Regions from separate parts of the Paenarthrobacter nicotinovorans genome, predicted to be linked through region 3. Evidence: predicted binding sites of a transcription regulator. Region 3 holds the regulator's gene; each other region holds the start of a gene.
What was found. Region 3 encodes LexA, which represses DNA repair genes until DNA is damaged. Its sites were predicted from a motif close to TCGAACANNTGTTCGA; they were not measured.

Region 1: JMY29_RS06540 (Y-family DNA polymerase) is a predicted target of LexA. The motif match lies at 5,141-5,156, and genes of this name have one in related genera.
Region 2: JMY29_RS19420 (shikimate dehydrogenase) is a predicted target of LexA. The motif match lies at 8,163-8,178, and genes of this name have one in related genera.

The regions. Positions count from the first base shown of each region.
Region 1 covers NZ_CP089293.1:1,370,743-1,380,789, forward strand. The annotation lists gene JMY29_RS06510 (dihydrofolate reductase family protein) at 19-612, shown strand; gene JMY29_RS06515 (hypothetical protein) at 630-1,070, opposite strand; gene JMY29_RS06520 (LexA family protein) at 1,158-1,589, shown strand; gene JMY29_RS06525 (LacI family DNA-binding transcriptional regulator) at 1,580-2,596, opposite strand; gene JMY29_RS06530 (sugar porter family MFS transporter) at 2,734-4,200, shown strand; gene JMY29_RS06535 (hypothetical protein) at 4,393-5,061, shown strand; gene JMY29_RS06540 (Y-family DNA polymerase) at 5,219-6,517, shown strand; gene JMY29_RS06545 (uroporphyrinogen-III synthase) at 6,531-7,688, opposite strand; gene cobA (uroporphyrinogen-III C-methyltransferase) at 7,701-8,735, opposite strand; gene nirB (nitrite reductase large subunit NirB) at 8,748-10,047, opposite strand, start outside.
Region 2 covers NZ_CP089293.1:4,161,457-4,171,503, forward strand. The annotation lists gene JMY29_RS19385 (thiolase family protein) at 1-1,031, opposite strand, end outside; gene pcaC (4-carboxymuconolactone decarboxylase) at 1,075-1,527, opposite strand; gene JMY29_RS19395 (alpha/beta fold hydrolase) at 1,524-2,333, opposite strand; gene JMY29_RS19400 (lyase family protein) at 2,326-3,747, opposite strand; gene pcaG (protocatechuate 3,4-dioxygenase subunit alpha) at 3,744-4,364, opposite strand; gene pcaH (protocatechuate 3,4-dioxygenase subunit beta) at 4,369-5,193, opposite strand; gene JMY29_RS19415 (bifunctional sugar phosphate isomerase/epimerase/4-hydroxyphenylpyruvate dioxygenase family protein) at 5,280-7,151, opposite strand; gene JMY29_RS19420 (shikimate dehydrogenase) at 7,151-8,068, opposite strand; gene JMY29_RS19425 (IclR family transcriptional regulator) at 8,294-9,064, opposite strand; gene JMY29_RS19430 (MFS transporter) at 9,270-10,047, shown strand, end outside.
Region 3 covers NZ_CP089293.1:1,620,593-1,630,639, forward strand. The annotation lists gene hflX (GTPase HflX) at 1-1,423, shown strand, start outside; gene JMY29_RS07590 (ATP-dependent DNA helicase) at 1,416-3,476, shown strand; gene lexA (transcriptional repressor LexA) at 3,516-4,259, opposite strand; gene JMY29_RS07600 (LysM peptidoglycan-binding domain-containing protein) at 4,607-4,966, shown strand; gene JMY29_RS07605 (histidinol-phosphate transaminase) at 5,046-6,164, shown strand; gene hisB (imidazoleglycerol-phosphate dehydratase HisB) at 6,210-6,836, shown strand; gene hisH (imidazole glycerol phosphate synthase subunit HisH) at 6,833-7,576, shown strand; gene JMY29_RS07620 (hypothetical protein) at 7,577-7,735, shown strand; gene priA (bifunctional 1-(5-phosphoribosyl)-5-((5-phosphoribosylamino)methylideneamino)imidazole-4-carboxamide isomerase/phosphoribosylanthranilate isomerase PriA) at 7,780-8,523, shown strand; gene JMY29_RS07630 (SseB family protein) at 8,523-9,434, shown strand; gene JMY29_RS07635 (MFS transporter) at 9,484-10,047, shown strand, end outside.

The DNA.
Region 1 (10,047 bases), 250 kb from region 3:
CGATGGCAGGATGGGCGCATGACCCTCGTTACGTGTGACCTCACTGTGTCCCTTGATGGCTTTGTTGCCGGACCGAACCAGAGTATGGAACAACCGCTCGGCGAAGGGGGAGAGAAGCTGCACCGTTGGCAGTTCAAGGAACGGGATACCAACGCCGCCGAGGTCGCCGGGATCCTCGAAGCCGGCGCCTACATCATGGGCCGGAACATGTTCGCTGGACCGGGCGAGCACTTGTGGCCGGAGCAGTGGCGCGGCTGGTGGGGCGAAGAACCCCCGTATCACGCGCCGGTGTTCGTTCTCAGCTCGCACCCGCACAAACCCATGGTGATGGAGGGCGGCACCACTTTCCATTTCGTCAATGACGACGTCGGCTCAGTGCTCTCGCGCGCCAAGGAAGCTGCGGGCGGGAAGAACGTTGCCATCGCCGGTGGAGCCTCAACCGCCAGACAATTCCTGTCCGCTGGCCTCATTGACGAGTTGCGGCTCCATATCGCGCCGATCGTCCTGGGCGCAGGTGAGCGTTTGCTGGACGGTGTAGGCGAGCTGAAGCTTGAACCCCTTCAGGTCCGTGGTACCAGCCTGGTCTCGCATCTGCGGTACAAGGTGGGCTGAACCCGTCCCTTCTTGGATCAGCCCCGGACCAGGCCGCTGATGATCATCGCAACGCCGGCGAAGGCCGCCACAAACGCCCAGTACTGCATGGGCAGGAAGAAGAGGCTGTGCCGGTTGAAGTACCCGCGCCGGGCGGACTCGGCCTCGTATTTCAGTTGCTCATCCGCGAGGGCACGTGCCTCCTCGAAGGATTGAGGAGCGGGAAGGCCGGGGTGCTGGTAGGCGCCGACCTCTACCATTCTGGACAATTCCTGGCTTCTGGCGTTGACCGCTGCCTCGTAGCCCGCTGTGGGCCTGGTGCGGTTGAACCAGTTTCCGAGATACCAGATCCCGGCTGCACCGGCCAGGAAGCCCACACCTACTGCGATCGGATTGCCGTGCGACAAGCCGCCCGCCAAACCACCGCAAATACCGAACACGACGAGGACCAAAATTCCCCAACCACGCCAAATAATCATTTCATTAGACTAATTCATCCACGACGTGAATGTCCGCAGTTCGCTGTACACTCAGTTATCGAACATATATTCGAATAAAGGTGTGTTGTGGGCGTGATAGTCGGCCCCCGCGTGATAGATGCGGGCTTGTCCTTGATGTCGGTGCTGTTGGCTCCCGTGTCCGTGGCTGCGGGGTATCCCTCGCCGGCGCAGGACTACTTCGATGGCCGCATCGACCTGAACGAGCACCTGATCAAAGACGTCACCAGCACGTTCGTCGTCCGGGTGACCGGCCAATCGATGGAGGCCGCCGGCATCAGCGACGGAGACGAGCTGATCGTCAACCGGGCGCTGGAACCCAAGGATGGGTCCGTCGTCGTGGCTGTCCTGGATGGTGAGCTGACCATCAAACGCTTGCGCATCACCCCGACGGGCGTGGTGCTGCAGGCGGACAACCCTGCATTCCCGGACATCAGGGTGGCTGCCTTGTCGGAGTTGACTATTTGGGGCGTCGCAACCACGTGCCTGCATCACGTCTGAAGGGGCGGCGGTGCTGTTGAGTTGCGGACCACCAGCTCAGGCGTGAGCCTTTCGTCGGCGATGGGGCCCTCCGGGTTTCCGAGCCGTTCCAGCGCTATCGCGCCCGCCCTTTGGCCCAACACTGCGGCATGGAGGTCCACTGTCGTGAGGTCAATGCCGTGAAGCTTGGCGATCCGCGAATTGTCATAGCCCACCAGCGACAGGTCCTGCGGGATGGACAAGCCCAGGGAATAGGCGGCTTCGCGGGCGCCCAGGGCCAGTTGGTCGTTGTGCGTGAAAATCGCCGTCGGGCGCTCGGGTTGTTTGAGGAGGAGCATGGTGGCGCGTTCCCCGGCTTCCTGCGTGAAGTCCTCGGCCGCCAGCGTTTGGGGCTTCAGCCCGGCGTCGCGCATGGCTTGTTGGTAGCTCCGCCTGCGGACGGTGTGTCCGTCGTACACGGGACCCGCCAGATGGGCGATGCGCCGGTGCCCGAGGGTGAGGAGATGTTCAGTCGCGGCCCTGGCCCCGACGACGTCATCCGAATAGACGCTGTCCACGCCCGGTACCGGCCGTGTGACGCTGACCAGCGGCACGATCTGCGCCAGTTCCTGCACGCGTTCGTCCGGATCCAAGAGCGTGGCGGCGATGATGATTCCGGCCCGAGCCTCTATGAGCGACTCCAGCGCGCCCCGGTCAACACCATCAACCGAGCGGGATACGCTCAGGATGAGCCGGTTGCCGTCCTGCGGGAGGGCCACGCGGACGCCGCTGAGAATGTCGGCATAGACCTCGTTGCGGATATCCATCAGGTAAAGCCCGACGGCGGAGCGGTGCTTGCGTGCCAGGTCGGCGGCTACGGCGTTGGGTCGGTATCCGAGACGCCGGGCGGCTTCGAAAATGGCTTCTTTGGTTTCGGCGCTGACTCCAGGAGCGCCCCGGAAGGCGAAAGACACCAATGTTCGGGAAACGCCTACTTCCCGGGCGACATCACTTTGCGTAGCTGGGCGGAGTGGGCGGTCGGGGGCCATGTCCTCCATCTTCCCACGTCACAGAAAGGGTTAATTCGGGTGTTTGTTAGTTTGACCTTACATTTAAGCCTTTCGCGCGTTAGTCTGTACTCAGAGCGGATGAGTATGACCCGCAACACACTGACAAAGGAGTCCTGATGTCTGCAACGCAAATGCAGCGGGAAGGCGCCCAAGCGGCCGCCCTTCCTCCGCTGACCAACGGCCCGCACAGAAAGCGCCTTGGCCTCGTAGCCCTGGTTGCAACCTTCGGCGGACTGCTGTTCGGCTATGACACTGGTGTCATCAACGGTGCCCTGAGGCCCATGACGGCCGATCTCGGCCTGACGCCCCTGACGGAAGGGATCGTGACCAGCTCCCTGTTGTTCGGTGCGGCAGCCGGAGCCGTGGGAGGTGGCCGCCTGTCCGATTCGTGGGGCCGCCGCAAGTCCATCCTCCTGCTCGCGGTGCTGTTCCTGGCCGGCACCATCGCCTGCGTCTTCGCGCCCAACTTTGAAGTGATGGTGCTCGGACGCGTTGTTCTCGGCCTTGCCGTCGGCGGAGCGTCCACCGTGGTGCCTGTCTTCCTTGCCGAACTGGCGCCCTACGAGATCCGGGGCTCGCTGGCCGGCCGGAATGAGCTCATGATCGTTATCGGCCAGCTGGCGGCGTTTGTCGTCAATGCCATCATCGGTAACGTCTGGGGAGAGTTCGGGGGAGTATGGCGCCTCATGCTCGCCGTTGCCGCACTGCCTGCCATCGCGTTGTTCTTCGGCATGCTCCGGATGCCCGAATCGCCGCGCTGGCTGATATCCAAGGGCCGTTGGGAAGAAGCCCTCGTTGTCCTCAAGACGATCCGGTCAGTGGAACGCGCAGAGGCCGAAATGGCCGACGTCAAGCACCTCGCCGACGAAGGGCGGGCGTCGAAGGCGACGTCGTGGGGCGCGCTCAAAGACAAGTGGATCCTTCGCATCATCCTGGTCGGCATCGGCTTGGGTGTGGCCCAGCAGCTGACCGGCATCAACTCGATCATGTACTACGGTCAGTCGGTGCTGGTCGAGGCTGGATTCGACTCCAACGCAGCCCTCATCGCCAACATCGCTCCCGGCGTGATCGCGGTGGTCGGAGGCGTCATTGCCCTGACGTTGATGCAGCGCGTCAACCGCCGCACCACCCTGCTCCTGGGCTTCACCTTGACCACGGCATGCCACTTCCTGATCGGCATCGCCTCCGTCCTCCTTCCCGTAGGAAACGAGGCCCGTCCATTCGTGATCCTGTTCCTGGTGGTGGCGTTCGTCGGCTCGATGCAGACGTTCCTGAATATCGCCGTCTGGGTCATGCTGTCGGAGATCTTCCCGCTTCACGTCCGTGGTTTCGCCATCGGCCTGTCGGTATTCTGCCTGTGGATCGCCAACGCGCTGCTGGGCCTGTTCTTCCCGACCCTGGTGGCCGGCGTGGGGATCACCGGAACCTTTTTCCTGTTCGGCGGCGTGGGCATCGCGGCCCTCATCTTCATCTACACCCAGGTCCCTGAGACCCGTGGGCGCACCCTGGAAGCGCTTGAAGAGGACGTCACTACCGGGGCCATCTATCTGGTGCACAAGAAGGACGCCGCCGCCCGCCCGTAGCCGGGCTCATGGTGTGAATCTCATAGCGCGAAATATCCCGCTCTTCGGACTTTTCCGCAGTCCGGAGGGCGGGATGTTTCGTAACGTGCGCAATAAGGCCTGCGCAAACAGCCCCGGCTCCTCGTTGGCTCCGCTGGCCAAAGCTCCACGATGACGTCAAAAGCGTGGTTGGATGACGGTGTAAGGAAACGGTTGCCAGGCGACGATGTAACGGCGACCCGGTTGGGCGCTTCTCGAGTGGGGACGGAGGTTTCCGCGGAAACGGATTCGGCGCGATCTACCGCAGCGCGGCGGCGCCTCAAGTGGGGCATCGTGTTGGCCCTCGTCTCGGTGCTGCTGGGAGTAGCAGCCCAAGCTTCCGCAGCGTGGGTCAGTGATTCATGGCCTGAGGTTCTGGTCTACTTCGTCATGCCGGGGTGGACGCTCATTCTCTGTTGTCACCTTCTGAGCGGGGCTGCCGCCTTGGCAGCGCTGGTTCTGCTGGTACCGGCGCTGGTCGCGCGGATTCCACGCGGCCGGATCCGTCGGCTGACTGCCGTTCTTGCAGTTCTGGCCAGTGCCACGGCGGCTCTGCCGTGGTCTATATATGCTGCCGGCATGGGGCTAGCCGCCGCGGCGGCAACATACGCCCAAGTGACGGCAAGCAGCGGAGACAGTGTCGTCGTCGAACAATCAGGTTTCGATCCACAAACCTATTCCGTTTACTCACAAAAATCGTGGGGACTCTGGCAACGAACTGTCCCGTGGCTGTCCGCCACAGAGGTCTTCGACCCCAATGACTGCATACTGACGGACGGAAGCAGCGATCTCGTGCTCCACTGCGGAGCCGATGGCATCGTGGTGCCGCGCATGGGTGATTAGCCAAGCCCTTTCCTCCTGAAGCGGGCTCAATTGCTCAAAGAAGTTTCGTTGTCGGTGGGTGGCGGTACAGTTGACTTATTCGAACATATCTTCGAATCAGCGGCGTGTCCTCCTATTTTCCGAGGTCGCGCATGTTAGTGACCAATCGAGGAGGAGCATGTCCAGGCCGGCCCTTATGCACACGATGCAGGAGATCGCCCACGTGGACATCAATTGTTTCTATGCCTCAGCAGAACGGGCCTTCAATCCCGCGTTGGAGGGCAAACCCCTGATCGTGCTCTCCAACAATGACGGTTGCGCCGTGACGAGGTCGCCGGAGGCGAAGCAGCTTGGCATCGGGCTGGGCGACCCATGGTTCAAGCTGGCTCCACGGGCCAAGGAATGGGGGCTCATTGCGCTGTCCAGCAACTACGAACTATACGGAGACATTAGCTCGCGCGTCATGGAGCTATTGCGGCGCTACTCGGCGTGGCAAGAGGTCTATTCGATCGACGAAGCGTTCCTGGGCGTCAAGGGCCGGCCAGAGGAGTTGCTGCAGCTGGGGCGAACCATCAAGGATGCTTGCCGCAGGAACGTTGGAGTTCCGGTGTGCGTCGGAATCGCCCGCACCAAAACGCTTGCCAAGCTGGCCAACAAATGGGCCAAACACAATCCGGCTTTCAACGGCGTGTGCCGTTGGGATTCGGTTCCTGAAGCCCGGCGCGAAGCGCTCATGGCCCGGCTGTCCGTCATCGAGATCTGGGGCGTGGCTACCAGGCTCACCAAGCGGCTGAATGCGATGGGCATCTTTTCAATCCTGGACCTGGTTCGGGCAGATCCCGTGGCCCTCCGGGACAAGTTCTCCATCGTCATGATGCGCACCGTCCTGGAACTGCAGGGAACGCCGTGCATCCCCATGGAAGAGGAAAGGATCGGACGGGACCAGCTGATCTTCTCGCGTTCGTTCTCGACGCCGATTACGACGGCGGCCCAGCTGCGGCAGGTGCTCAGCGTCTACGGGCAGATGGCCAGCGCCAGGCTGGCCAAGCACGACCTCCAAGCCAAGCTGCTGACGGCGTTCGCAGCAACGTCGGTGTACAACCCGAACGACAAATCGTTTCCTGCTGTGAACGTCAAGCTGCCCATGCCCACCGCCGATCCCGTGCTGCTCACCAAGGCTGCGCACGCCCTGGTCCCCAAAATCCAGGAGGGCGTCAGGTACGCCAAGGCCGGAATCATGGTCACCGACCTCCGTCCCAGCGGCAACCAGAAGCCCTTGGAGATCTTCGAGAACCGCCACGAGGAACGGGGTATCGGAAGCTTGCTGGAGGAGGTCAGCAAACGCTATGGCCGCGGCTCCATCGGATTGGGGCATGCCGGCATCAAGGGCGGCCCGGACTGGTCAATGAAGAGGGATATGCTCAGCCCCCGCTACACCACCAACTGGGATGAACTGCCCTTGGTGAAAGCGGCGTAGCAGGGCCGCAACCCTAGGCCCGCAGCCGATATCCGCGTTTGACCACTGTTTCCACGAGCTTGCCGTCCGGGAGCGCGGACCGAAGCCGGCTGACCGTCATGTCCAAGGCGTGCACGGAACCGCGCAGATCCAACAGGTCAGAGAGCGCCTCACGCGACAAGACCGCGCCGCCCGCGCCGAGCAACGCCCGCAACAGCAGGAGGGGAGCGGGGGCCAGCTCCACCACTTCGCCGTTGATCCGCAGGCACCGTCCGCGCAGCTCGATGGTGGCACTCTTCGTCTCCAGGCGGCGGACATGGTTCAAGGACAAGTGCTCGGTCACAAGCCGAATAAGCGCACCCATGCGGTAACGGTCGGGGATCAGGGGCGTCAGCCCGGCGTCGACCAGGGGCTGGGCAGTCACCGGCCCGACCGCGGCGACCGTCACCGGGCCCTTGAGCGCTTCAATGAGCTGTCGGTAGAGGCCCATCTCATGCGCCGTGCTCCACATGGCGTCCACTGCCGGGGCGCTGGTGAAGGTCAGGACGTCCAGGTTCCCATTGACCACGGCCTCGATCAGGCGCGGCAACTTGTCCTCACCATCGGGCTTCACCCACCGGTAGGGAGTTACCGTCAGCACGGTCGCGCCGGACATGCGGAGCCGCTCGAGCTGGCGAACGTCCGTGTACCCGTGCAACTGCACAGCCACGGTCTTGCCGCGAACTCCCTCCACCAGCAGCATGTCCACCAAGGTTGCGGTGGTTTCGTCGCTGCTGATTCCGACGTCGGCAAGCCCGGCCGCGCGGACTGCACCGCGGGCCTTGGGCCCCCTGACGAACATGCGGCAGGCGGACAAGGTCTCCAGGAGCTGCTCGCCGATGCCAAAAGAATCGGCCGCCTCGCACCAGCGGCGCATGCCGTAGGCGGTGGTGGCGATGCAAATATCCGGCTTCGCTTCGATGATGGTCCGGGTGTCCTCTACGAGGATCATGTCCTCCTGGACCGGGGCGATCTTCAGGGCAGGGGCGTGCAGGACACTGGCGCCGCGCCTCTCCAGGGCCTCGATGAGGTCACGGGAACGGCGGTGCGAGGTGACGCCGATGCGGAATCCGTCCAAGGGCGCCTCGGGCGCCTCGGAAGTGTCCGGAGCGGCATTGGGGTCCAGGCTTTCGATGGCACGTGCAACAGTCATGTGTTCTTACCTTCAGGCTTCAAGAAGCGAAGCCGCGAGTCGGCTCAGTTCAGCGGATGCTTCGGCGTGATTCCGGTTGGCCTCGGCCACCCGGACCACCTCGCCGATCACCAGCACGGCAGGGTTGCTGCAGCCGGTCGCTGCTGTTTCGATACTACCGAGGTCGGCAATTGTGGTGCGTTGGCCCGGCCGATACCCACGTTCCACCACAGCCATCGGCATTTCACGATCCATCCCTGCCCGACGCAGTCCGGCGGCCAACTGGGGGAGAGTACCGATGCCCATGAGGACAATGATCGTCCCGCCGAGTCCGGCAAGGTGGGTGTGCTCCTTTTCCGTCAGGGGCGCGTGCCCTGACACTACCGTGAACATGTGGCTCACTTCGCGGTGCGTCACCGGGATGCCCGCGGCAGCAGGCACGGAGATGGCGCTGGTGACGCCGGAAATCACCCGGACCGGAACACCGGCCGCAACACAAGCGGCTACCTCTTCCGCGCCCCGACCGAAGACGTAGGGGTCACCGCCCTTGAGCCTGACCACGTTCTTGCCCAGCAGCGCCGCTTCCACCATGAGCTTCTCAATGTCGCGCTGCGTCACCTTGTGTAGGCCGGGCTGCTTTCCCACATCCACGAGGTCCGCGGAGGTCAGGCCCGCCAGCTCCTGGTAGGGGGCCAGACGGTCGAAGAAGACGACGTCGGCATCCCGCAAAGCATCGACAGCGCCCACGGTAAGCAGCTCAAGGCTTCCGGGACCTCCGCCCACCAATGTCACGTGGCCTTCGGCGCCCGGCTGCGGCTCGAACGCAACAGGGATGCCGGCCTCACGGCACCGGTCCACCAGCGCACCCCAGCCGTCGTCGCCGTCGTCCACTACCGCCACCAGGAACGGACGCTCGGGGAGCTGGCCGTCGGCCGGTGCGCCGTCGGGCGTGCTCAGCCGGTAGACGTTGGCTCCGGCGCTCCGATAGCGGCGGACGGCCTGGCGGACGGTTTTGTCGGATCCTGCGACCAGGACATCACGGTCGGTCAGGTCAATGGTGAGCTGCATGGGGACCCCTTGTTATTCGCTGCGGACCGGGATGGTGGAGGCGATGAGCACGCCGCCCTTTTCTTCGTTCGTGGCAGGGCGGATCTGGCCGCGCTCCGGAACGAAGGAGATGGACTCGTCCTTTTGGTTGGGGGCGTTGACGAAGGAACGGAAACGGCGGAGGCGCTCCGGATCCTTCAACGTCTCGGCCCACTCGTCCTCGTAGGTGTCGATGTGCTTGGCCATGGCGGCCTCGAGCTCAGCGGCAATGCCCAGGGAGTCGTGGACCACCACGTCCTCGACGTGCTTGATGTCGCCGTCGAGTTCTTCCTGCCAGCGGGCAGTGCGCTGCAGGCGGTCGGCCGTCCGGATGTAGTACATCAGGTAACGGTCGATGTACTTCAGCAGCGTTTCGTCGTCCAGGTCCTTGGCAAGCAGTTTGGCGTGCGCCGGAGTGGCACCGCCGTTGCCGCCAACGTAAAGGTTCCAGCCGTCCGCGGTGGCGATCACGCCGACGTCCTTGCCCCGGGCTTCGGCGCACTCGCGGGCGCAACCGGAAACACCCATCTTGAGCTTGTGCGGGCTGCGCAGGCCCCGGTAGCGCAGTTCCAGTGCGATGGCCATGGCCACGGAATCCTGGACACCGAAGCGGCACCACGTGGATCCAACACAGGACTTCACCGTGCGCAGGCTCTTGCCGTAAGCCTGGCCGGATTCGAAGCCGGCGTCCACCAGTTCCTTCCAGATATCCGGCAGTTGCTCAAGGCGGGCACCGAACATATCGATGCGCTGGCCGCCGGTGATCTTGGTGTACAGGTTGTACTTCTCAGCCACCGCAGCGATGACACCTAGCCCCTTGGGCGTAATCTCGCCGCCGGCGATGCGGGGAACCACGGAGTAGGTGCCGTCCTTCTGCATGTTCGCAAGGGCGCGGTCGTTGGTGTCCTGCAGGGAACCACGCCCGGCGTCCAGGACGTAGGCGGAGTGCTGGCTGGCCAGGATGGAAGCGATGGTCGGCTTGCAGATGTCGCAACCGGCACCAGTGCCGTACTTGGCCATGATGTCTTCGAAGGACGTGAGCTCCAGGACACGGATGGCATCGAAGAGTTCCTGACGGGAAAGGCTGATGTGCTCGCAGAGGGCCTTGGAGACCTCGATGCCGGACTTGGTGAGTTCGCCTTCCAGGAGCTTCTTCAGCATCGGAACGCAGGAACCGCACTGGGTTCCGGCACGGGTGCAGCCCTTGAGTTCGCTGAGTTCCTGCACCGGGGCGTTGCCTTCACAGGCGCCGCAGCCGTTGATGGTGTCACGGATGGTTCCGGCGGCCACGTTG
Region 2 (10,047 bases), 1.8 Mb from region 3:
TTCACGATTCCGGGGTCGATTCCCCACGCGTCAACGCACGCCAGCGATTGCGCGGCGAACGCTTCGTTAAGTTCGACGGCGCCCACCTGGTCCCAGCCGATGCCCGCCTTCGCCAGGGCCTTGTTCGCGGCCTCCACCGGGGCGAACCCGAAGAACTGGGGATCGTTGCCATGCGCGCCACGGCCGGCAATACGGGCCAAGGGATCCAAACCAAGAATCCCCGCAGCGGCTTCCGAACCGATCCACGCAGCCGAAGCACCATCGGACAAAGGTGAGGCGTTCCCGGCGGTGACCGTACCGCCGTCGGGCCCGTCAGACTCAGGGCGGAACACGGTCTTCAAACCCGCGAGCTTCTCAGCGGAAGAACCGGCACGGATGCCCTCGTCCCGGACGAGATCAGTGCCCGGAACCGCCGTGACCAAAGAATCGTAGAAGCCTTCGTTCCACGCGGCGTCGGCCAGGTTGTGCGAGTCCGCCGCAAAAGCGTCCTGCCGTTCCCGGGTGATCCCGTACTTCTCGCGCAGTCGTTCGGTGGCTTCGCCCAGGGAGATGGTCCAGTCCTTGTTCATGGCCGGGTTCACCAAACGCCAACCAAGCGTGGTGGATGCCAGGGTCATGTCACCGGCCGGGTAGGGCTTGGACGTCTTGGGCAGCACCCACGGCGCACGGGACATGGACTCGGCACCGCCCACCAGCATGAGGTCGGCGTCGCCGGCGTTGATCTGGCGCGAAGCAATGATGGCCGCGTCCAGGGACGAGCCACACAAACGGTTGACCGTAGTGCCCGGAATGGACACGGGCAGGCCGGCCAACAGGGTGGCCATGCGGGCCACGTTGCGGTTTTCCTCGCCTGCACCGTTGGCGTTGCCGAACACGACCTCGTCGATCCGCTCAACATCCAGCCCGGGTGCCCGCTTCACGGACTCGCGGACCACGTGCGCGGCAAGGTCATCGGGACGGACAGCGGCAAGGCCGGAGCCGAACTTGCCAAAGGGCGTGCGCACGGCGTCGTACACAAAAGCCTGGTTCATGGTGTTTCCTTCGTTTCTGCCTGACCAACCAGGGGACCTGGGGTCAGTTGGGTTCGGTGGCGTCGATTTCGGCGAATACTTTTTGGGCCGTCTTGAAGGCCGAGTTGGCCGACGGCACACTGCAATAAATGGCGGTCTGCAGCAGAATTTCCTTGATTTCGTCCCTGCTCAGGCCGTTGTTGAGGGCTGCCCGGACGTGCATGGCCAGCTCTTCCCAGTGACCGTGCGCCACCAGCGCCGTGAGGGTGACCGCGGAACGCATTTGCCGGCTCAGGCCAGGCCGCGTCCAGATGCCACCCCAGGCGATCCTGGTGATCATGTCCTGGTAGTCCTCGGTGAAGGAATCCTTGCCGGCATTCGCCCGGTCCACGTGCGCGTCGCCGAGCACTTCGCGGCGGACCACCATGCCGGCGTCGTAGATATCCTGCGCGGTGGCGTCCGCCTGTACGGCACCATTGCGTGCCGCGTCGTTGCTTTCGGAAGCTGTAGAGCTCATCGTCCGTTCTCCTTCATGAAGGTGTGCATCAGCGATGCCACGACTTTCGGTGCCTCTGCGGGCGCGAGGTGCCCGACGCCGTCGAGCGTCACGGCCTCAGCAGTGCCGCCACCGGCGACGATGCTGTTGACGAGCTCTTCAGCCATCGACGGCGGTGCGACCTGGTCCTCTTCACCGGCAATCACCTGCGTGGGGACGGTGATGCTGCCGAGCTGATCGCGGACGTCCAAGCGGGCCAGGGCTTCGCAGCAGAACGAATAGCTGAACCTGTCGGCGTCGCGGAGTGCGTGCAGCAGGCGGCTGCTGATCTCCGGCTGGCGATCCATGAATCCGTGGCCGAACCAGCGCTCAGCGGAACCCTGGATCATCACCGGAGTACCCAGGGAGCGCACGGTTTCCGCACGGTCCAGCCAGCCCTCCGGAGTGCCGAGCTTCGGCCCGGAGCACTGGACGGACAAGCTGCGGAGGCGGTCGCCGTGCTTGATGCCGAGCTGCAGGCCGGTGGCTCCGCCCAGGGAGACACCCGCGTAGTGGAACGTCGCAGCCGTGTTTCCGGTGACAGAGTCCACAAGGTCGACGACGGCGTCCGCCAGGTCCGCGACGTGGAAACCTTCGGCGGCGGCCGGCGAGATGCCGTGGCCGGGCAGGTCCCAGCCGATGACGTCGTATTCGTCGCCCAGGAGCGCGGCGGTTTCGGACCACAGAACGGTGGAGGTACCCAGCGACGGGCCGACCACCAGGAGCGGTTTCGCTCCGAGTTCACGCTTCGGGGACAGCAACACGGCCTTGATGGTTGGCTTAGCCACGAGGGGCTCCTTTCGCAGGGGATCCGGTGAAGCCGGGGTAGGCGGCGAGGATCCGACGGCTGATCTCCTGTGCCTCGCCCAGGTAGCTTGCCGGATCCAGCAGTGCCTCAAGCCCGGCGTCGGAGAGCTTGTTGGATGGAACGGTTTCACGGAGGAGCTTGCGGTACGTGTCCCCCTGTTCGGTTGCCGGAGCAGCAAGGGTCCGGTCGACGACGGCCTGCAGCTTCTGCTTTCCGTCCTCGCCCAGCAGAGGGGCGACGGCGGCCGACACACCTTCGCTGAGGAGCAGCGGGCCCGACAACTGCAGGTTCCTGCGCATCGCTTCCGGGAAGACACGGAGACCCTCGGTGAGTTCGCGGAGGTGGGAAGCAGCGCCCATCGCCAGGCCCAGCAGGCGACGCAGCGCCGGCCATTCGCTGTGCCAGGCGCCGTCGGGGCGTTCGTCATTGAAAGTGGCCGCGGCCAGGTGCAGCTGAGATGCGAGGCCGGGAGCCTGCAACGCTGCGCTGCGGATGAGCACGGAGAGCACCGGATTCTGCTTCTGCGGCATGGCCGAAGAGACACCGCGGCCGGCAGCCAGGGGCTCGCCAAGTTCGGCAACCTCCGGACGGCTCAGGAACAACAGGTCCGCTGCGATCTTCCCGAAGGAATCGACCAGTGCCGCAAGCCCGTCACCGAGGGCCGTCACCACCAGGCGGTTGGTGTGCCAGGGAGCCGCCGCCGGGGCCAACCCCAGCGCAGCCGCCCACGAATCGGACAGTGTAAAGGGCGTTGAACCGGAGCCCGCGGCCAGCCTGGTCCCGGAGGCCAAGGTTCCGCCGGCCCCGCCGAACTGTACGGGCAACTCCAACGACTCCAGGCGCGCAGCCGCAGCGGCCACGCCCTGGAACCACTGCGCAGCCCTGAGCCCGAACGAGTACGGAAGCGCATGCTGCGTCAGGCTCCTGCCCACGCACAGCGTTTCCGCATGCTGTTCCGCCAAGGTGGCGAGCGCCGTCGTCGTGCCCTTGACTTCGGCCAGGAGCGCCGCGATGGTCCTGCGGGCGAGCAGCATGAGGGCGGAGTCGAGGACGTCCTGGCTGGTGAGCGAGGCGTGGACCGCCTTGCCCGCACCGATGCCGGCGGTGTCCAGCCCGCGGACCCGGGCGCGGAGGTCGCCGAGCAGCGGAATCACCGGGTTGCCTCCGCCTTGGGCCCGTTCAGCGATATCCGCGACGTCGTAGGACGCGGGGTTGGCGGCTTCGGCCACCACAGCGGCGGATCCCGCCGGGGCAAGCCCGGCTTCCTCGAGGACAGCCGCCCAGGCAGCTTCGACGTCGAGGATTGCCGCGATCACGGCACGGTCGCCCGTCAGCGCGGCCACGGAGGGCGACGCCGAGACGGGGCTGAGGAGGCCGAAGTCGCCGTCGATCATGCCAGGTTTTCCCTTGCCGGCGAGTCCCCGCTGTTGCCGACGCTGTTGTCGAGCGAACCGTCTTGCTGGAAGTCCAGGAACACGGTCTCGTCGCCACCCTGCAGGCGGATGTCCCAGGTGAGGCCACCGTCGGGGTCGCGACGGGCGATGAGCGTCTTGCGGCGTTCCGGATCCAGGGAGCTCAGCAAGGGATCATTGGCCAGTGCTTCCTCGTTTTCCGGCAGGTACACGCGGGTGAAGAGGCGGTTCATGAGGCCGCGGGCGAAAACGGCCACCGAGATGAACGCTGCCGCTCCGGGCTTGGTGGGACCCGGGTTGACCGTGGTGAACGTGTACACGCCGGAGTTGCCCACGGAGCCCCGGCCCCAGCCGGTGAACGTGTAGCCGTCACGGACCAGGGAGCCGGTGCGCTGGACGATGTTGCCTTCGGTATCCGGCTGCCAGATCTCAAGGATGGCGTCCGGGATGGGGTTGCCCGCGCCGTCGTACACCGTGCCTTGAAGGCGGATGCTGCCGGGGCTGCCCGGGGCCAGGAGCTCGTTGTCCTTGGTGAAGGGGAGGGCGTAGCCGTAGAAGGGGCCCACGGTCTGGCCCGGTGTGGGTGTCAGCTTGCTCATGTGCTTACTCCTCGTCCCCGGCGTCGCCGTATGCTTCGTTTTCCGTCCAGGTCCGCTTGGAACCGGTCAGGATGATGTCCCACTTGTAGCCGAGGGCCCACTCGGGGCTGGTCAGCTCGTGGTCGTACTGTGCCACCAGGCGGTCGCGGGCGTCCTGGTCCACGATCGATTGGTAGATGGGGTCCAACGGGAACAACTGGTCACCCGGGAAGTACATCTGGGTGACGATGCGCTGCGTGAACTCCGAGCCGAACATGGAGAAGTGGATGTGCGCCGGACGCCAGGCATTCAGGTGGTTCTTCCACGGGTAGGCGCCGGGTTTGATGGTGGTGAAGGAGTACGAGCCGTCGGCGCCGGTAATGCAGCGTCCGACGCCGGTGAAGTTCGGGTCGAGCGGTGCGGGGTGCTGGTCGCGCTTGTGGATGTAGCGGCCCGATGCGTTGGCCTGCCAGATCTCCACGAGCTGGCCGGCCACCGGGCGGCCGTCGCCGTCCAGCACGCGGCCGGCGACGATGATGCGCTCACCCTGCGGCTCGCCGTTGTGCTGGATGGTCAGGTCCGATTCCAGTGCGTGCACGTCCTGGTGTCCGAAGGCCGGCGAGTAGAGCTCGATGGTCTCCGGGTCCGCGTGGTGCAGGCTCTTGGTGGGGTGGCGCAGGATGCTGCTGCGGTAGGGCGCATAGTCCAGCCGCGGCATGGTTTCAGGTCCTTTGCCGTCCTTCAGTGCCTGGGCGTAACGATCCCCGATGGCCTTGATCTCAGCGCTGAGGTCCGCCTGCGTCTCAACCTTCCTGGCATCGTGCGCGGCATGCGGCTCTGCTGGCGGCACGAGTTCCTCGGATTCTAGAGCTTGTGCAGTGTTGTCTTGCGGCACAACCGGCTCCTTTCTATGGATTCTTTGTGAGGTTCGGGCAGCTATGCCCGGTGAAGTGAGTCGTATTGGACGGCATGGCGGACTGGGGCATTCGGGGCTCCGTAGCCGTTGTAGCTGCCACGGCGCTCCACCATTTCAAAAAACACACTGCCTACTGTGGCCGTGTAGAAGTGGAGGAATTCGCCGTTGGCGTCCCGGTCATACAGGAGGTTGAGCTCCTGGAGGGTGGCCAGGAAGCCCGGTTCAAGATCGAACCGTGCGTCCAGGTCCTCGTAATAGTTGGCCGGAATCTGCAGGAACTCAAGGCCGCGGTCCCGGGCGGACCGCGCCGTGGCTACGAGGTCGTCCACGGCGAAGGCGATGTGTTCCTGGTACGTTTTGCGGGCGTTCTGCGCTTGCTGGGCCGGCGCCAGGTTCAGCACCAGCCGCACCGCGCCGGTGCTGGTTTCCATGACCTGCGAGCGCACCAGGCCGCTGGGGCTCGGGACCTCTGCGAACGGCAGCGGTTCCAGGGCCAATGCGCTGGTGTAGAAGAGGACGGCTTCGTCAAAGTGCTGCCACGGCTGGGCGAGGTTCACGTGGTCAATGACCGCGTTCTGCCCGCTGGGAACGTGTTCCAGGCCTTCGCCGAACTCGTGCGTCCAGGCTGCGGTTCCGTCAGGGCTGCCTTGGCACAGGAAGATCTCGGTGGAGTCCGGGGCGGAGATGCCTTGGAAAACTTCCTCGTCGGCCTGGACCTTGCGCGCCACTACGGGCGCCTTGAGTTGCTGGGCGCGAGCGGAGGCAATCACTGGAGAGTCGACGTCGAACCCCAGGGCCGCGATGGCCGGTTCCGAGTGCGAGGCCGCTTGCTCGTTGATGATGACGCGTGCCTGGCCCATGGTCCAGAGCTGGACGTCCTTGGTGCGGTGGCGTCCCTCGAATCCGAAGCCGAGCTGCCCCAGGAGCTTCTCGAGCTGCGCGGTGTCGTCGGCTTTGACCTCGGCGAAGTTGAAGCCGGCTGGTTCGTTGACCTTGGGCAGCGTGGCAAGTTCCATGGGATAACGACGGCGGGACGAGGCTGCTGCTTCCGTTCCGGCTTCCGCGGAGGTGCCGGCCAGCCACTTTGCGCTCTGTTCTTCCAGCCAGATGAGTGAACGCATGGCATCCACTGCGGTCCGTTCCACGTCCGACTGGCGGAAGACGTCATTGAAGACCTCAAGCGATACCGGCCCGGTGTAGCCCGCACGGACGACGTGGCCCATGAACTTGGCGAGCTCGAACTGTCCCTCCCCGGGGAAGACCCGGTAGTGGCGGCTCCAGGAGAGCACGTCCATGGAGAGCTTGGGGGCGTCGGCAACCTGCACGAAGAAGATCTTCTCCGCGTTGATGTCCTCGATCGGGGCGGTGTCCCAGTCGCGGGAAAGGATATGGAAGGAGTCCAGGCAGGTGCCGAGGTTCGGGTGGTCCACCATTTCCACCAGGCGGTAGGCGTGCTCGTAGTCGTTGACGTACTTGCCCCAGGCCAAGGCCTCGTAGGCAACCTTGACCCCGTGGTCTCCTGCCAGTCCGGCGAGCGCTGCCAGCTGTTCGGCCCGCAGCTGGTCGTCATCGATGGTGGCCGTGGCCACGTTGGAGCAGACCAGGATGGTGTCCATGCCCAGGCGCGACATGAGCTTGAACTTGGCCTCGGCCCGCTTGAGGTTGGCCTTCAGCAGGGCCGGAGTGACGCCGTCGAAATCCCGGAACGGCTGGTAGAGATCCAGGCCCAGGCCGAGGTCGGCGGCCATCTTCCGGATGTCCTCGGGACTCAGCGGGGACGTGACGAGGTCCTGCTCGAAGATCTCGATGCCGTCGAAGCCCGCGATGGCGCAGGCCTGCATCTTTTCCTTCAAGGTGCCCGACAGGCAGACAGTGGCGATTCCGGTGCGCATCAGTGGGCCGCCTTTGCGAGGGTGCCGGCGGAGAGCGCGGTTGCGGCGTCTTCCAGGGCGATCAGCTCCAGGAAGTGCTCCCGCATGCGGTTGCGGTCGGCGTCCCGTCCGGTGAAGAGCTTGAAGGCGTCGGCCGCCTGACCGACTGCCATGCGGCCGCCGTCGAGGACTTTGCAGCCCTTGGCCCGTGCTTCGCGGACCAGTTGCGTTTCGATGGGGCGGTAGACGATGTCCGCCACCCAGTGCCGCGGCTCCACGAGTCCCAGGTCCAGCGGCAGTCCGGGGTGGGCGGCCATGCCGATCGGGGTGCAGTGCACCAGGCCGTCGGCCAGGGGCATGATCTGCGGGAGTTCGTCCGTGCTGCGCGGGGTGACGGTGGCCGCCGGGAAAAGTCCGCTGAGTTCGTCGGCACGTTCCGCGGCCCGGGCAGGATCCACGTCCACCAGGTCCAGGGTGGTGACGCCGGCCTTGAGGAGCGCGTAGGCGACGGCCGAACCGGCCCCGCCGGCGCCAAGCTGGACGACGCGGCCCAAGGTGGCGTCCGGAAGTCCATCCCTCAAGGCCGAACCGAAGCCGGAGAAGTCCGTGTTGTGTCCTATGAACCGGCCGTCTTGGATCAGGACGGTATTGACGGCACCCAGGCGCGCGGCGTCGTCGGAAATTTCATCAAGGTGCCCAAGCACCAGCTGCTTGCACGGGTGAGTGATGTTAAGGCCGTTGAAGCCCATGCGGGCGGCTGCGGTGAGGAGGTCCCCGACGGCGGCGGCCGGCAAGGCCAGCTCCAGCAGGTCGATGGGGCGGTACAGCAAGCGAAGGCCCTGCACATCGGCTTCGCGTTCATGCATGGGCGGCGTGAGCGAGGGCATGACCCCTTCGCCAACGAGGCCCACCAGAACGGACTCGGCTCGGTTGCTCATCCTAAAGCTCCTTTGACTTCAGCACCGCAGCCATTGACGTTTTCTGGGGCGTCGACGGCCGGGTGTTATCCAGATTACTACAAGTGTTCATATTCCGCACGCTTGTTCTTATCGCGAACAAATGATGTGCCGGATGCGTTGCGTCGGGCTGATTTTTGCGTTGCGGGGCCTGCTTTGCGCGCCCAGAGTCACGTTTAGCGCGCAGAACGGGCCTCGCAACGAAGCTCAGCGCTGCGGCAGGCGGGCCGCGAGTTCAGCCGCAGCCTCCTGCAGGGTGGGCACATGGGCGATGAGTTCCTCCATGCTGAGTCGGAAAACCGGAACGGCAGTGGCCAGGGAAGCGAACGCGTGGCCCTGGGAGTTGAGGACCGGGACAGCGACGGCACGCATGCCGATCTCGTTTTCCTCGTCCATCACGGCGTAGCCCTGCCGGCGCACCTGTTCAATTTCCGCCCGGAACTTGTCGCGGTCGGTGATGGAATGCTCAGTGAGCGGGTCCAGGGGAAGTTCCTCGATCAGGCGTTTTCGCTCGGGCTCATCCTCGAACGCAACCAGGGCCTTGCCCACCGACGTCGTGTGCAACGCTCCCAGATGTCCGGGGTCACTGGTGACGCGGAACGTCTTGGGCCCGTCCACCTTGTTGACCGTGAGGTGGTGGTCGCCGTCGCGGACCGAGAGGATGGTGGCCTCATGCGTACTGTCGGTGACCCGCTGCAGGACCGGCAGCGCTGTGGCAGCGAAGCCGTGATGGTTGGAGACGCGTTGCCCGAGCTGGAAGACGCGCAGGCCCAGGTGGTAGCGGCGGCCATCGGGTTCGTAGTCAACGAATCCGTCGCGGGTCAACGAGCCCAGCAGCCGGTAGGTAGTACTGAAAGGCAGTCCGGCGCTTCTGGCCAGATCCGCCGCACTTGCACCCTTCGGCTCGTTTCCCAGCAGGACCAGCAGGCCCAGGGCTTTGCCGACCATGTCGGTCTTTGTGTCCTCTTTCACACTCATAACCCGATGCTCTCACATAGTGAGAGCTATTTCTAGATGGTGATTACACCTCTTGACAAGTGACCATACTCACAGGGATCATTGCTGTATTACGCAAGTAGCTCTCACCATGTGGTTACTAGCTAAGGGATTGACCGGCCGCACCTCGCTTGGGTCTCCCGCTGAAGCTCTATTCGCGACATCGTCGTCACAGAAGGAACACCCAATGAGCCAAACAATGCCGTCAGCGACGCCAGGCATCACCGAAACCACCGGGACACCCAAGAAGGCTGCCCTCGCCAGCTTCCTGGGCAGCGCCGTGGAGTACTACGACTTCTTCATCTTCGGATCTGCCGCGGCCTTGATTTTCCCGCACGTCTTCTTCCCGGACGCAGACACCAATGCGGCCGTCATGTCCTTTGCCACGTTCGGCTTCGCCTACCTTGCACGGCCCATCGGCGCTGCGTTCCTGGGTCACTTCGGCGACCGGATCGGCCGGCAGAAGGTCCTCATGTTCACCCTGGTGCTCATGGGCGCCTCGACCTTCGTGATCGGCTGCCTCCCCGACTTCAAAACCATCGGCTGGGGTGCCCCGATCCTCCTGGTACTTGCCCGGCTCTGCCAGGGTTTGTCGGCAGCAGGCGAGCAGGCCGGCGCGTCATCCATGACCCTGGAGCACGCCCCGGACAACCGCCGCTCCTTCTTCACCTCATGGACCTTGACGGGAACGCAGGGCGGCCAGATCCTGGCAGCGCTCGTGTTCATTCCCGTGGTGGCACTGCCGGATGACATCAAGTACGGCATCGGCTGGCGTATTCCGTTCTGGCTCAGCGCAGTAGTGGTGCTGGTTGCCTTCTTCATCCGCCGCACCCTGCACGAGCCACCCGCATTCGCTGAGGCACAGAAGAACAACCAGATTGCCAAGCTCCCTATCGCCGACCTCCTCAAGCACCACTGGCAGGACGTCCTCCGCGTGATCTGCTGCGCGTTCATTGCCGCAGTCA
Region 3 (10,047 bases):
CGGCAAGGCGCAGGCCATCTCGACCCTGGACCAAGAGCACAGTATCTACGACGGCGACCAGGAAGACCTGGCCGAGCGTCGCGCCTTGCGCCGCACCGCGGGGTTGTCGACTGAACTCGAAGACGTCACAGAGGTCGAATACCGGCAGCTGCGCCTCGAACGCGTTGTGCTGGCTGGTCTGTGGACAGAAGGTACCCTGGCCGACGCCGAGAACTCGCTGCGCGAACTCGCGGCCCTTGCCGAGACCGCAGGTTCTGAAGTACTTGATGGCCTGGTCCAACGCCGCTCCAAGCCGGACCCGGGAACGTTCCTTGGATCCGGCAAGGCACAGGAACTCAAGGACATTGTCGCTGCCACAGGCGCGGACACTGTCGTGGTGGACACTGAACTGGCACCGTCACAGCGACGCGGTCTTGAGGACATCGTGAAGGTCAAGGTCGTTGACCGGACCACGCTGATCCTGGATATCTTCGCCCAGCACGCCAAGAGCCGCGAAGGCAAGGCCCAGGTGGAGCTCGCGCAGCTGGAATACCTGCTTCCACGCCTGCGTGGTTGGGGTGACTCCATGTCCCGGCAGGCCGGCGGCCAGGTGGGCGGGGCCGGGGCAGGCATGGGCTCGCGCGGTCCCGGCGAAACCAAGATCGAACTGGACCGCCGCCGAATCCGCACACGCATGGCCAAACTGCGCCGGGAAATCGCCGCGATGAAGCCGGCCCGTGAGACCAAACGTGCCAACCGCCGTCGTAATGCTGTTCCGTCCGTCGCAATTGCCGGGTACACCAACGCCGGTAAGTCGTCGTTGTTGAACCGCCTCACCGACGCAGGTGTCCTTGTGGAGAACGCACTGTTCGCCACTCTGGATCCCACGGTCCGCAAAGCGCAGACTCCTGACGGCATCGGCTACACACTGGCCGACACCGTGGGATTCGTGCGCTCACTGCCGACCCAGCTCGTTGAGGCCTTCCGCTCAACGCTCGAGGAAGTGGCCGATGCGGACCTCATCCTCCATGTCGTGGATGCATCCCACCCGGACCCCGAAGGTCAGATCGCAGCAGTGCGCACTGTCTTCACCGAGGTCGACGCCCGCAAGGTTCCCGAGATCATTGTCCTGAACAAGGTTGATGTGGCCGATCCTTTCGTGGTTGAGCGTCTCAACCAGAAGGAACCCCGGCACGCAGTGGTTTCCACCCGCACAGGACAGGGAATCGCCGAACTGCTGCAGGACATCAGCCGGTCCATACCGCGCCCGGGGGTGCGGCTTGAAGTGCTCATCCCGTACGACCGCGGCGACATGATCAACAAGCTGCACAATTCCGATTCCGAGATCCTCAGCCTGGAACACGAGGAAAGCGGGACGCGCGTGGTGGCGATGGTCCGTGAAGGTCTGGCAGCTGAGCTGGAGTCATTCGTCAGTAATGGTTGAGAAGGTGGCGGCGGACGCCGTCGAGTCGGTGGGAGAGAAGACCACCCTGGAATTGTTGGACCGGGCTGTCGCCGGAATGGGCGGCCAAAGCCGTGCCGGCCAGCACGAAATGGCCAAGCACGTCACCCGGGCCATTGAGACCGGGGAACATCTGCTGGTCCAGGCGGGAACCGGTACGGGTAAGTCATTGGCGTACCTAATACCGTTGATCGCCCATTCCATGGACAGCGATAAACCGACGCTCGTGTCCACCGCCACCTTGGCTTTGCAGACCCAGATCGTAGGCAGGGATCTTCCGCGTTTGCTGGAGACCATCAATCCTGCCCTGGACCGTCCGGTCAATGTCGCGCTCGTGAAGGGCAGGGCAAACTACGTCTGCCTGCAAAAGCTCGAGGGCGGCTTCCCGAGTGAGGAGCCCTCCGAAGGACAACTTTTCTCCCTCGGCGAGGACACGAGCGTGCCGCACTTCGCGGCGTCGGTCGGTGGCCCGTCGTCCCAGCTGGGCAAGGAGGTTGTCCGGCTCCGGGAGTGGGCCGAAACGACGGCCACCGGCGACCGGGACGAGCTCATGCCAGGGGTCACGGACCGTGCCTGGCGGCAGGTCTCCGTGACGTCCATGGAGTGCCTTGGGGCCCAGAAATGTCCGGTTGCCGAGGAGTGCTTCAGCGAGCTGGCACGCGCCCGGGCAGCCGAAGCCGATGTCGTGGTCACCAACCACGCCATGTTGGCCGTCAGCGCGTTCGAAGGCCTCGCGGTGCTGCCCGAGTACGACGTCGTGGTGGTGGACGAGGCCCACGAGCTTCAGGACCGGGTCACAGGGGCAGTGTCAGGGCAACTCTCTGTAGCCATGGTGCACGCCGCGGCATCAAGCGCCCGCAAGCACACAGCCATCACCGTTGACGCCCTGAATGCAGCCGCGGATAGGCTGGACATGGCTATTGCGGGAGTACCCAACGGGCTCCTTCCCAGCGGACTCAACGACGAACAACTCGATTGCCTGGACCAGCTGCGCGACGCCACACGGGCGGCCCTGTCCGATTCGAAGACTGATTCCTCCAGTGCCGCGGACGGCGGACGGCAGCTGGCACGTTCGCGGCTGATGCTCATCCTTGAGCTGTGCGAACGGATGCTCGCTGCCAAGGAGAACCGCGAAGTAGTGTGGTTCTCCCGTAACAGCACTTTTGATCCCCAGCAGGGATACTCCCAACCTGACGAGACCGCGCCTGCGCTCATCAACATCGCGCCGCTGAGCGTGGCAGGCAGGTTGCGCGAGGGATTGTTCGCCGGACACACGGTGGTGCTGACCTCGGCCACGCTGGCCATCGGCTCGGCTTTTGAACCCGCGGCCGGAGGCCTCGGCCTGATTGGCGACGGCGCGCCCAGCTGGACAGGAATCGACGTCGGATCTCCTTTTGATTACCCCAAACAGGGGGTGCTGTACGTAGCGAAGCACCTTCCGAAACCCGGTCGGGGCACGTCGCCGGAGGCCTTGGACGAATTGGAAGACCTCATCCGGGCATCCGGCGGGGGAGCACTGTGTCTCTTCTCCTCACGGCGGGCCGCCGAGGAAGCTGCGGACGCCATGCGGCTGCGCCTGGACGTGGATATCCTCTGTCAAGGCGAATCGACCATGGCTGCGTTGGTGAAGCAATTTGCCGACGAGCCGGATACTTGCCTCTTCGGAACCATGTCGCTGTGGCAAGGGGTGGACGTACCCGGCGGCTCATGCCGCCTGGTGGTTATTGACCGGATTCCCTTCCCGCGTCCTGACGATCCCCTGATGACCGCCCGTTCCCGTGCCGTGGCACAGTCCGGGGGGAACGGGTTCATGGCTGTTTCCGCCACCCACGCAGCCATCCGGCTCGCGCAGGGTGCAGGGCGCCTGATCCGGTCCACCGGTGACAAGGGCGTAGTGGCAGTCCTTGATTCACGCCTGTCGACAGAACGTTACGGCGGGTTCCTGCGGGCCGCCCTGCCGCCGTTCTGGCCGACCACTGACCGCACCGTGGTTCGTGGTGTCCTGGAGCGCTTGGGATCCGCCAGGAAGGCGTAGAGGACAGTCAGCTCCGGGCCCCTTACGGGTCGGAAAAAGCTAGAGGGACCTCAGTACCGAAACGACCTTGCCCATGATGGTTGCCTGGTCGCCGAGAATGGGTTCGTACTGGGTGTTTTGGGGCAGCAGCCAGGTATGGCCATCGCGCTGTCGGAACGTCTTTACAGTGGCTTCGTCGTCCAGCAAAGCGGCCACGATGTCGCCGTTGATGGCGTCGTTCTGGCGGCGGACAACGACCCAGTCGCCGTCGCAGATCGCGGCATCAATCATGGAGTCGCCAGCGACTTTCAACATGAAGAGCTCACCGTGTCCCACCAGTTGCCTGGGCAGGGGGAGCACGTCCTCAACTGTCTGGTCGGCCAGGATGGGTCCGCCTGCCGCGATGCGGCCAACCAGCGGAACCATGGCGGTGTCGCTTGCACTCGTGAGTTCTGTCACAGCCAGGCCGCCGGTGCTCCGAAGCGTTGCCGGTGCCTCCACGCCCGGGATGGGGCCGCCGTCCAGGGTCAAGGGCATCAGTACTTCCATTGCGCGGGGACGCTTGGGGTCCCGGCGAAGGTAGCCGAGTTTTTCCAGCTGGGACAACTGGTGGGTAACGCTGGAAAGGCTGGCCAGTCCAACGGTGTCCCCGATTTCGCGCATGCTGGGCGGATAGCCGTTGTCGTTGACTGACCGCTGGATGGTTTCCAGGATCTTTTTCTGGCGCACGGTCAGGCTCTTGGGAGTCTTGGGAGGCTGTTGGCTCCGCAGGGGTACCCCGCCGCCTGTGGCTTTCGCTGCCATGTTCGCCAATGCCTTTCGTTCCGCCCCGAAACGAACCGGGGATGCAGGGACTGAAAAAATGTCAGACCCTCCTGTTCCACTGAAACAGTGCTGTTCCTTCACTCAAACGTAGGGCAGGCACAGGCGTTTATCAAACATTTGTTCTAGCGAGTCTCGACACCGTTCGTTGATAAGTGCTAAAAATGTCATAGCAAGGTTCGAACATGTGTTCTATAAACCTCGCGCTGAAACTGGATGTTCGAACGAACTGTTCGAATACCGGCCGCAGTCGGGAGGAGCACACAAAGAATTGGCAGCCTTGCTCCGGAAGCTCCGGAGCAAGGCAATAGCTCAGAAGGGCTCAGCTCATGTCCGCAATAACTTCGTTCGCTGATTTCCGCACCACGCAGGCCCCCGCCCGCCTGCGCCTGACCCGCCGTGGCCGGGTGGTGTTCTTCTTCATCCCGGCCATGCTGCTGGCGGCTGTTCTGCTCAGCCTTGCCGGGTTCATCACTTCCCCTGCCAAGGCTTCCGATTCCCAGGCCGAGCTGCAGCCGCCGGTTGCAGTCTCTGTGACAGTCCAGCCCGGTCAGTCCCTGTGGGGCATTGCCGGCGCGGCGGCTCCGGAGCGGGACCCGCGTGATGTCATTGCTGAAATCATCCAGTTGAACGACCTCCGCGGCGGGCGCATCCTTCCGGGGCAGCAGCTGTTCGTCCCGGCCCACTAAGGCTGTTAGCCGGTAGCCGGATCCCGCGCCGCGACGTCATAGTTACTCCGCAGTCCCGCCAGCCCCTTAAACTGTTCCAGTGAGTGAGCAGCTTGAGCGACTTGACCGACTACCCCTCCGGACCAACCTGCGTGGACTGAGCCCCTACGGCGCACCGCAGCTTGATGTCCCCGTTTTGCTCAACGTTAACGAAAACACCCATGGCGTCCCCGCCGATGTTCAGGCGGCGATTACTGAGGCCGTGGCAGCAGCAGCCACGGGACTGAACCGCTATCCTGACCGCGAGTTCACCGATCTTCGTGAGGCCCTCGCCGAGTATCTGGGCCACGGCCTTTCAGCAGACAACATCTGGGCCGCCAACGGGTCCAACGAGGTCCTGCAACAGATCCTGCAAGCGTTTGGCGGCCCGGGACGCAAGGCCCTTGGCTTCCCGCCCACGTATTCCATGTACCCGTTGCTGGCCAGCGGAACGGATACCGAATACATCCGGGGAGTCCGCGCCGATGACTACGGGCTGGATGCCCGGTCGGCGGCTGCGCAGGTGCGCGAAACCGGAGCCAACATCGTTTTCCTGTGCTCACCGAACAACCCCACAGGGACGGGCCTGGGCCTGGATGTGGTGGAGGCCGTGTATGAAGCCGGTGAAGCAAGCCAGGCCATCGTGATCGTGGACGAGGCCTACCACGAGTTCGCCCACGACAACACTCCGAGCGCGTTGACGCTCCTGCCCGGCCGTGAGCGACTGATCGTTTCGCGCACCATGAGCAAGGCCTTTGCCCTGGCAGGTGCCCGGCTCGGCTACATGGCGGCGGCCCCTGAAGTTACGGACGCCATCAGGTTGGTCCGCCTGCCTTACCACTTGTCTGCCATCACGCAGGCCACCGCCCTCGCAGCATTGACTCACCGCGAGGCCCTGATGGCCGACGTTGAGGACATCAAGGTCCAGCGCGATCGGATCGTTACCGAACTTCTCCGCATGGGACTCAAGCCCGCGGCGTCGGACTCGAACTACGTCTTCTTCGGTGGACTCGAGAACCCGCACGAGATCTGGCAAGGGCTGCTCGACGCAGGCGTGCTCATACGTGATGTCGGCATTCCGGGTCACTTGCGGGTTACCGCCGGGACCGAACCGGAAACCACCGCATTCCTTGATGCCCTGGAAGCACTCCTGGAACGCTCAGCGTCACAGCGCGCCTAAACTTGTCAATAGACCCAACCTCCCTCCCTGCATAAGGACGTCCCAATGAGCGAAACCGGCGCCACGCCGTCCGCTGCCCGCACTGCGCGCATGGAGCGCACCACCAGCGAATCTTCCGTATTGGTGGAGATCAACCTGGACGGTTCCGGAATTTCGGACATCAGCACCTCGGTACCGTTCTACGATCACATGCTGACCGCACTGTGCAAGCACTCCCTGATTGACATGACGGTCAAAGCCACAGGTGACACGCACATCGATGCCCACCACACGGTGGAAGACGTTGCCATCACGTTCGGTGAGGTGCTCCGGACGGCCTTGGGCGACAAAGCTGGTATTCGTCGTTTTGGCGAAGCCACGGTGCCTCTGGACGAAGCCCTCGCCCATGCAGTCGTTGATGTTTCCGGACGTCCGTACCTTGTGCACGGTGGTGAACCTGCGGGACAGGAGTACCACCTGATCGGTGGCCACTTCACCGGCTCGTTGACCCGCCACGTTTTCGAGGCAATCACGTTGCACGCCGGAATTTGCCTGCACATGAACGTTCTTGCTGGCCGGGATCCGCACCACATTGTGGAGGCCCAGTTCAAGGCTTTCGCGCGCGCACTGCGTGCCGCCGTAGAGTCCGATCCGCGTGTCGAGGGCATTCCCTCCACCAAGGGGGCACTGTGAGTAGCCAGGTCCTGAAGAACGGCGCAGTGGCTGACGCCACGGCATCCGTTAGGCCTGAGTCGCCGGAGGGCAAGCCGACCGTTACGGTTCTGGACTACGGATCCGGCAACGTCCGGTCCGCCGTCCGCGCGCTCGAGCGGGCGGGTGCCCACGTGGTGCTCAGCGCCAAGCCTGAGGACGTCCTCAACGCCGACGGCCTGGTTGTCCCCGGTGTTGGCGCCTATGAGACCGTGATGAAAGAACTCAAAGCCGTAGACGCCATCCGCATGATTGGACGCCGGGTTGCCGGTGGACGTCCGGTGCTGGCTATCTGCGTGGGTCTCCAGGTTCTTTTCGAGGCCGGCGTTGAGCATGGTACCGAGTCCGAAGGCATGGCCGAATGGCCCGGCAAAGTCGAACTCCTTCCTGCTCCCGTGGTGCCGCACATGGGATGGAACACAGTGGACGTACCTGAGGGTTCCAAGCTGTTCGCCGGTGTGGAGCAGGAGCGTTTCTACTTCGTTCACTCCTACGGTGTGCAGGAGTGGAACTTCGACGTCGTGCAGCCCCGCATGGCGCCCCCCATGGTCACGTGGTCCGAGCACGGCGCACGTTTCATCGCTGCCGTGGAAAACGGCCCGCTGTGCGCCACCCAGTTCCACCCCGAGAAGTCGGGCGACGCCGGGGCCCGCCTCCTGCGCAACTGGGTGGATAGCCTTCGGAAGCCCGCACCGGAAGCTTCCGGAAACGGTGCTGCCTAGATGTGGTCTGTGATCCTCATGGGCCTGGCCGGCCTCCTGGTGGGCGGTGGGATTTCCTTCCACCAGCAAAAGAAGCCCCGCTGGGTCTCCATTTCTTTCTACGTGTTGGCCGGGATGTCCCTGCTGGCTGCGTACCTCCTGACACTTCCCGGTAACTGAACCGCTGGTCCCAAGCCGGCGATCCCTTAACTCCAAGGACACTCATGACCACCTCCTCCCAGTCCGTACTGGAACTCCTGCCGGCCGTCGATATCGTCGATGGCCAGGCGGTGCGCCTCCTGCAAGGAGAGGCGGGATCTGAAACCAGCTATGGGACGCCCTTGGAGGCAGCCCTGAACTGGCAGAACGACGGTGCGGAATGGGTCCATATGGTTGACCTCGACGCCGCCTTTGGCCGTGGCGACAACGCCGCTCTCATCAGCGAGGTCGTGTCTCAGCTCGACGTCAAGGTGGAGCTTTCGGGCGGCCTGCGGGATGACGAATCACTCGAACGGGCCCTCGGCTTGGGCGTTGCCCGGGTAAACCTTGGGACAGCAGCGCTGGAAAACCCGGAGTGGACGCGCCGGGCGATCGAACGCTTCGGTGACAAGATCGCCGTCGGGCTTGATGTCCGCGGTACTACGCTGGCCGGACGCGGATGGACCAAGGAAGGCGGGGACCTTTGGGAGGTTCTGGCCCGCCTCGAGGACGCCGGGTGCGCCCGCTACGTAGTCACGGACGTTACCAAGGACGGAACGCTGCAGGGCCCCAACGTGGATCTGCTGCGTCAGATGGTGGAGAAGACCGGCAAGCCCGTAGTGGCTTCCGGCGGTATCTCCAGCTTGGAAGATCTTCGCGTGCTGCGTGAACTCGTGCCGCTGGGTGTCGAGGGTGCGATTGTGGGCAAGGCTCTGTATGCCGGTGCCTTCACCCTGCCCGAAGCCCTGGACGTGGCCGGCCGCCGCTGATGGGCCGCCACTCAGCCCACGAGCCGGAGCTTAACCAGCGGGAGAAGCGCGACCTGCCCGGTCACATCGCGGCGGCCTTGGCAGGCGCCGGGGGAGCCACGGACTCGGCGGGCCAACCCTGGGCAGGTAGAAGTCTCACTGGCGACGACGCAAAAATCCACAACTTCGAAGACGATGATGGAACCGCAGACGCCGGTTACCTTGCGGCTATTGCGGCGCTGATCGACGGAAGCGGTGGCGAGGCGGAGGTCGTGGCCTCCCTGGCCACGGCACGTGTCTTTGTCCCGGTGGTTGCCCAATTGGCCGAGGAAGCCGAAGGCGTCGACGGCCTGCATGCAGACAAGCAGGCCGATATGGCATTGGTCACACTGAAGGCCCCCGACGGCCGCACGGCAATGCCGGTGTTCACCTCGGCGGCAGCCTTGGAAGCGTGGCACCCCCAGGCGCGGCCGGTCGCTGTTTACGCAGCACGCGCAGCACTCTCGGCGGTGTCGGAAGGGGCCCAACTCCTGGTTTTGGACCCTGGCTCCCAGTTCGCCTTCGTCGTGCGGCGACCCGCCATGTGGGCGCTCGCGCAGCAGAAGGACTGGACGCCGTCATACCTTGATGATCAACTGGAGACTGCTCTCGTTTCGACGATTTCAGCCTTCACTGCGGTCCGCCGCCTTGAGACGCACCCCGGCGGTGGCGTTGCGTCCCTCACGGCGGACGGCCGCCAGGTCCTCGGAGGCGGTCCGGGCCCGGAACTGCGTGTGGTGCTTTTCCTCGAGGACGGTTTGGACGCCGGGGCCGTGCAGGCGCTTGTCGCGCAACTGAACGATGCGTGGGCACGGATGGATTCCTTTGCCGAGGGTGTTGATTCCATGGAAGTAAAACTGCAGCGTGCAGCACAGGAGCGCGCGCCGCACTAATGGCAGGTCCGGTTCCCCGGGACTGCCCGGGGAAATGAGGATTGAGCCAGTGAACTTCGCTCTCTACAAAGAGATGCTGTCCATACGCCCTGTCCGGCGGCTGCTGGTTGTCGGGATGGTTGCGCGTATCCCGCATTCGGCCGCGGGAGTGCTCCTTACCTTGCACATTGTCCTGACGCTTGGCCAGGGATATGCCGCTGCGGGTGCTGCTGCGGCGGTCATGACCATCGGCATTGCCCTGGGCGCACCGTGGCGCGGCCGCAGGGTTGACATGGTGGGGCTGCGTAAAGCTCTGATCCCGTCAGTTGTCTCCGAAACCGTCATCTGGTCGATCGTCCCGCACGTGTCGTACCAATGGCTGCTACCTCTGGTGTTCATCGGAGGCCTGTTCACCCTTCCGATCTTCAGTGTCGTCCGCCAATCGTTGGGCGTCATGGTGGACGGTGAGCAGCGGCGTTCGGCCTTTGCCTTGGATTCCATAGCCACCGAGCTTGTTTTCATGATCGGTCCGGCCGTCGGAGCTGTGGTGGCGACCAGCGGCTACTCGGCTCTTGGCCTGACCGCCGTTGGTATCTCGGTATCTGTGGCTGGACTTTTCCTGATGTGGTTCAAC